DNA from 2 places in the Paenibacillus sp. Y660 genome. Region 2 is predicted to be linked to the other one. Evidence: predicted binding sites of a transcription regulator. Region 2 holds the regulator's gene; the other holds the start of a gene.
What was found. Region 2 encodes Rex, which represses fermentation and respiration genes when NADH is low (regulators of the CRP and FNR family bind a similar motif). Its sites were predicted from a motif close to TTGTGAAATATTTCACAA; they were not measured.
Positions count from the first base shown of each region.

Region 1 (3,419 bases), on a different contig from region 2:
TCGTTCTGATTTCTCTCTTTAACGTTGCTTTAATTTCAGCCTGCCGTTCCTCGGACAACTGGTCATACGGCATTTGATACTTTTCTTCCGACCATTGATCAGTCATCCAAACGAGCTGTCTATGCAGCCAGTCTGCCGTCCAGTCCGGTGCGACATAGGATCCATGCCCCCAAATACTCCCGATCTCCTGACCGCCCATTCGCTCCCATATATTTTGTCCATCCAAAATATCATCTCTTGTGAATACGACGTCTCCCTCCTCCGATACGACTTGACTCGGAATCGGAGGCTTCTCCTGAATAATTTCTCCTCCGTAATACAGCAGCACCGCGAATGAAATTGCGAACACCAAGAATAATGCTAACCAAAGCTTTTTATACTGCATGTCTTCCACCACCTTATCAGATTCATGTTAGATCGACTGCAAACTGCCTTGTTGTTGAAATGCTTTCGGCACATAGGCGCAATAAGGATCGCTTTCCAGGTAATCTCCGGTAACCGCATAGGCTCTAGCCCTCGAACCCCCGCATATTTCCTTGAATTCGCACACCCCGCACTTGCCCTTTAACAGCGATTTGTCGCGCAGCTGCCTCATAACCGCGGAGTCCCGGTAAATTTCCGTTAAAGGCCGCTCTCTGACATTGCCGCAAACAACGGGCAGGAAACCGCTAGGATACACATCGCCGGTATGGCTTATAAAAACAAATCCGTCGCCGTCATTGACGCCTTTGGGAGCGCGTCCGAGCATATCCATTCGTTTCTCCCCGCCTGGGGCTATCCTTTCGCCTAAACGCTTGCTATCCTGCAAAAATACCCTTCTGTAATGAGGCGCTTCCGTCGCTTTCACGCCATAAGGCATTTTTTGCCCCAATTGGCACAACCATTTCATCACCTCTTCATGCTGATCGGCAGTGATCATATCCTTCTTCAACGCACGTCCAGTCGGCACCAGGAAAAACAAACTCCAAAGCACAGCCCCCATATCCTTGACCTTCTCCGCAATTGCCTCAAGATCGTGAAGATTATAAACCGATACCGTTGTGTTTACTTGAATGGGTATCTTCTGCTCCTTCAAATATTCGATGCCCTTCATCGTCCGCTCATAAGATCCCCGCGTGCCGCGAAAGTGATCGTGAATGGCTGCGCTTGAGCCGTCAAGACTAAAGGCCCACCGCGATAATCCGACCTCCTTGGCTTTACGTATCGCTTCGCGGGTAACCTTTGGCGTAGCGCTCGGCGTCATCGAAACAGGCAGCCCCTTTTCTTCGATAGCATACTGGGCAAGCTCGAATAAATCGGGACGCATAAGCGGATCTCCGCCTGTAAATACGAATAAAGGATGATCCATCCCGGCAATTTCATCAATAAGTTTCTTTCCTTCCTCGAAAGACAGCTGACGCGGATCCGCTCTATACTGCGCTTCCGCCCGGCAGTGCAGACATTTCAAGGCGCATGCCCGAGTGACTTCCCATATCACGATGAATGGATTCTCCTTGTAGTCTCTTTCAGTTATTAAAGTCTTCATCCTACTCCTCCTCTCGCTGCAATTAAAAACTGAAACCATCTTAATGAATAAATAAAGCTGTTGCTGTGAGTACCATCACACTTAACACAACTGACTTATCCTATATTAAATTTATCAACGTTCCCCAACTGCAAGATACATTGTGAATGTTTTCACTTATTTAACACCAATTCAATAAGGAAGGATGATTGCAATGCCGAAACGGAATAGACGCCTCCATGCATGGATCGCGTTCATCTTGATTCTAGGAGGATGCATGAACGCTGGCACTGAAAACAACGTCACGGTTGAATCAACCCCCGTTATTCACAAAATCAATCAACCGCCAGTGATGCCCGTCGTGAAGCGAGACGGAAACATCGTTTCTATTGAAATGACTGCGCAGATCACGGATATCGAAATCTCGAAAGGCGTCAATTACAATGCATGGACCTTTAACGGAACGGTGCCCGGCCCTGTTCTTCGGGTGAAAGAAGGAGATACGCTTAACTTCACGCTTAGAAATCTTGACCCGGCGATCCCTCATTCGATGGATTTTCACGCCGTGCATGCTGCGCCAAGCAGCAAATTTATCGATGTCATGCCAAATGAGAAGGGCAACTTTACGTATCCGGTCCATACTCCGGGCGTATTCATGTACCACTGCGGAACAAAGCCCGTTTTGTCGCATATCGCGAACGGCATGTATGGGATCATTATTGTTGAGCCGACAAACGGTTATCCTTCGGACGAGCTGATTGATCGGGAGTACACGATTGTTCAAAGCGAATGGTACAAGGAAAACGACTTTGAATCGTTCTTAAATGACGAGCCATCCTACGTGGTATTTAATGGAGACGACTTTACTTTAAAAGAAAAGCCGTTTCTGGCGAAAGTCGGAGACAAGGTTCGATTTTATGTAAACAATGCCGGCCCAAATGAAATAAGTTCGCTTCATATCGCGGGCACCGTAATGGACCGTGTCTATTTGGATGGGAATCCCAAAAATGTGCTCTATGGTCTTCAAACCTTGATTCTCCCTGCCAGCGGCGGTGCTGTCGTGGAAGTAACCGTCACCGAGGAGGGGGATTACCCGATTGTAACCCATCAATTCAATCATGCTTCCAAAGGGGCTGTTGCTATCTTGAGGGTAACTGATGACGGTAATGACAATGGTAAAGCTGTTAGGGGTCATTAAGAAATATTTCTATTTGTGATGAGCGTCACAAAGCCGATTACCTCATCCCTATATAATAACGGTGTAATCAAAATCATCTTTCACAGGAGGAATACACGATGCAACCATTATTCACCGCTTCCGTCAATGCCACAGAATACCCGCCTCAATTGAAGCACAAGGTCATATTTGAAACCTTTAATAAGCTGCAGCCATCCGAGGCAATGCTTTTAATCAACGATCATGATCCCATGCCGCTGCGTTTTCAGTTTGAATCTATGTACAAAGAGCAGTTCACTTGGGAATACCTCGAGAAAGGGCCGGAAACGTTCAAAGTGAAAATCGGCAAGCTGTAGCAGCTTGGATTGGGAGTGGTTAGATGGCCGGCATAGAGATTATCAATGAGAAAACGATTAAGATTTCCGTCAAGCTGGATAACGCGACAGCCATGATCAAGGATGCACGGCAGCATATTAACGAATTCGCTCATGACATTGTAACGATAGTTGAAAAAATGCCGGAGTTCGATTACACGTACTTTTGCTTCTATGCGTACGACAGCGCTGCTCTGTTTGAGAGAATGCTTCGAATCGACCCAAAGGAATACACCTCATTCTCGCTTGACGCGCCAGACTCTTTCTTTTACGCCTTATACGGAGGAATGACGGGATTGTACGAGGAAGCCAAGCTATATGTCTAGAAGCCGGAGGTGAAATGAAATGCAGCCAAACGCTCCAC
Region 1 covers NZ_JBXBBJ010000011.1:145,431-148,849, forward strand. The annotation lists gene AC2TDN_RS15030 (nitric-oxide reductase large subunit) at 1-385, opposite strand, end outside; gene AC2TDN_RS15035 (TIGR04053 family radical SAM/SPASM domain-containing protein) at 413-1,525, opposite strand; gene AC2TDN_RS15040 (multicopper oxidase domain-containing protein) at 1,782-2,702, shown strand; gene AC2TDN_RS15045 (DUF2249 domain-containing protein) at 2,801-3,037, shown strand; gene AC2TDN_RS15050 (hypothetical protein) at 3,061-3,381, shown strand; gene AC2TDN_RS15055 (DUF2249 domain-containing protein) at 3,401-3,419, shown strand, end outside.
Region 1: AC2TDN_RS15035 (TIGR04053 family radical SAM/SPASM domain-containing protein) is a predicted target of Rex. The motif match lies at 1,666-1,683, and genes of this name have one in related genera.

Region 2 (3,419 bases):
ACACGCCTTTGTGCAGCAGAGCAGAGAACCGAATTTCCTCAAACAAATCCAAATTATTGTTGCTTGCGACACTGTCCGTTCCAAGCGATACGGTCACGCCGGCACGAAGCAGGTCGGGTACGCGCGCGATGCCGCTCGCAAGCTTAAGATTGCTTACTGGGTTATGCGATACCGCTACCCCCTTGGCAGCAAGGATCTCGATCTCAGCATCGTTTAGATGCACGGCATGCGCAACGAGCGCTGGGCGCGAGAAGAAGCCAAGCCGCTCCAAATGCTCAACGGGACGAACGCCGTAATCCCTAACATTTTGCTCAACCTCAGCTAATGTTTCGGACATATGCGTATGCAGCGGCAAGTTGTAATCATGTGCTGCCTGGACAAACCGTTCAATATAATCCGGCGGACATGTATAAGGCGCATGCGGAGAAATCATCGTTGTAATGCGGCCATCCGCTTTGCCGTTCCAATCGCGCGCGAATGCGATTGCCTCAGCAAGCTTTGCCTCTTGAACGTCCGGCGGGCATAGGCCAATTACACCTCGTGTCAATACGCCGCGGATACCGCTCTGTTCTACCATTTGTGCAACCTGATCCATCCGATCATACATATCGACAAAAGCCGTTGTACCCGAGCGGAGCATTTCAACAATAGCAAGAGCGCTGCCGGCACGCGTATCCTGATCGACATATTTTCCTTCCATCGGCCACATTTTCTGCTCTAGCCATACTTGCAGATTCTGATCATCGGAGTATCCCCGCAGCAGGCTCATCGCCGCGTGGCCATGTGTGTTAATAAGGCCTGGCATAAATGCCAGCTTGCTTCCGTCGATTTTTTGGACGCCTTCTGAAAGCTGTACAGGCGCTTCCGTACCTATATAGGTAATCCGGTCATCCGTAACGACCATATGTCCCTTAAACGTTGGATTTGCATCATCCATCGTAACAAACAAACCATCTTCAATCCAAATCTGACTCATCCTTGGACTCTCCTTCTCTAACTAAATAGTAGGCTAAGCTAAGCAGCTCCTTCGTGAAATCCGCGTTATGTATTCGAATCTCATCCGGAACACGCAGGATGGCAGGCGCAAAGTTCAATATCCCCTCTACGCCTGCCTCCACGAATTGATTGGCGACATTTTGTGCTTCAAAAGCCGGCACCGTTATAATGCCAATTCTAATCTTTTGCTCCGAAACGGTATTCGCCAATTCGCTCATAGGCAGCACGATCAAATTGTTAATGCTCGTTCCGATTTTGCTTGGGTGCACGTCGAATACGGCCGTAATTTGCATGTTGTCCTTCGAGTATTTATTGTAATTGCATAAGGCATGTCCTAAATTGCCGGCTCCCACCAATGCAACCTTAATCGTCTGATCAACCTTCAAAATCTGCCGTATCTTTTCAATTAAATAAACGACGTCATAGCCGACACCCTTGCGCCCAAAATCACCGAAATAAGCAAGATCCTTACGGATTTGAGCAGGATTTAGATCAAGCTTCACGCCTAATTCTTGTGATGAAACGGTTTGAATTTCGCGATTATGCATTTCGTTCAATACTTGGAGATAAATCGGGAGCCTTCTGACTACGGCCTCCGATATTTTCGTTTGCTTCATCGCTTCTCCTCCTCAGCACTAGACGCAGCTTGACTCAACTGCGGAACTTCCTGCTTTTCTTCCGACAACCATTCCCGCATCCGTACAATCATTTGATCCGTATGCATCGTTTCGATTTTTGGACCCGGCAAGGAATATAAGAAATGCTTCCCATAGTACGTATCAATTACCCTCGTATCATATATGATTACAATACCCTTATCCTGCGATGTTCTTACAAGCCTTCCGAAGCCCTGTTTAAAGCGTATAACCGCTTGAGGAATAGACAGCTTCATAAATGGGTTTTGCTTTTGACGCTGCAGCATTTCAGCCTTGGCCTCTGCTAATGGATGATTCGGCGGCTGGAATGGCAATCGAACGATAGCCAGGCAAATCAAAGCTTCGCCAGGAATATCTACACCTTCCCAGAAGCTGCTCGTACCAAGAAGAACAGACTCAGGCGTCTGGCGGAATCGTCTAGTGAGCTTTGTACGGTTGCCGCTGTCGATGCCCTGTCCGAGTACTTGAATGCCTGCTGCGCTTAATTGATCCTTAAGCGGCTCATATACCTGCTTAAGCATCCGGTAGGACGTGAACAGCACGAGCATTCTGCCGTTCGTTTCCTTTGCAGCGTCAGCGAGCGATTTTACAAGCATATCCAAGTAAGAATCATCTACAGCAGCGCCTCGCAGCGCCGGAAAATTACGAGGTATGACAACGAGTGCCTGCTCCCTATAGTTGAAGGGCGAGGGAAGCTGTACGGTTTTAAGCTTTCCTTGCTCTTCATAGCCAGTCAGCCCGAGCTGCTCTGATGCATATTGAAATGATTTTTGCACCGATAACGTTGCTGACGTCAATACGATGCTCTCTTTTACATCAAAGAAGTACTTTTGAAGCTGCGCGCTTACATCTACAGGAACGCCATACAATTGTACAGACCGATGACGGTAAGTGCTGCTCGCCTCGATCCAAAATACCGAATCCGCAAGATCAAGCTTTATAAAGGTCCGCAGCTCATCCTTAAGACGCGATAAATCGCGAACGGCTCCGTTAAGATCGGTAATGATCGCCTGTACGCCAGAATCGTCTACTCGGTCTTTAATATCGGTAACCATCTTGTCGACAGTGCGAACTACACGGTTAAGCTCGGTATGTAAATTCTCTTCAACTGTAACGCCATCTTCCCAGCTTGCTGGAAGCTCGTTTTTCTTAAGGCGGCACACAGACTGCCCATTCTCGGTTGGACTATCCGAAGAGGTAGACGTAAAGCTATAAAGCATTTCAAATAGTTTATCCCAGTGCTCCTTAATCTCTTGAAAAATAGGAATAACCGTATCAATCGTCTCCAGCCAGGAAGCTTGGTGAGCGTCATCCTCGTACATAAGCTTCTGACGCAGCGCAGGCAAAAGCCCTGAACGATTGTCCTTGAACAAGCGAAGCACAGCCTGTGTCAAAGAAAAATAATTGATTTGCATGCCGAGATGCTTGCCAGCCACCTCTTCAACATGATGCGCTTCATCAATAATAAGATGAGAATAGGCCGGAAGCAAACGATGATCGGCTTGAACGTCCGTAAACAGCATCGAATGATTCGTTATCGTAACGTCCGCAATATTCGCTTCATGCTTAGCACGGTGATAGAAGCATCGCTTGAACCATGGACAAGCCCGATTCAAGCAAGAATCCGTGTCGCTTGCTACCGTTGACCAAAATTCGGCGCCTTTGTTGCCAAAGTTAAGCTCCTCCTGATCGCCTGTCTCCGTCTCGCCAAGCCAGACAACCATCTGTGCTGCAGTGACCGTGTCCTCAATTGGCGAAACAAGGTCT
Region 2 covers NZ_JBXBBJ010000002.1:63,864-67,282, forward strand. The annotation lists gene AC2TDN_RS03090 (amidohydrolase) at 1-976, opposite strand, end outside; gene AC2TDN_RS03095 (redox-sensing transcriptional repressor Rex) at 957-1,613, opposite strand; gene dinG (ATP-dependent DNA helicase DinG) at 1,610-3,419, opposite strand, start outside.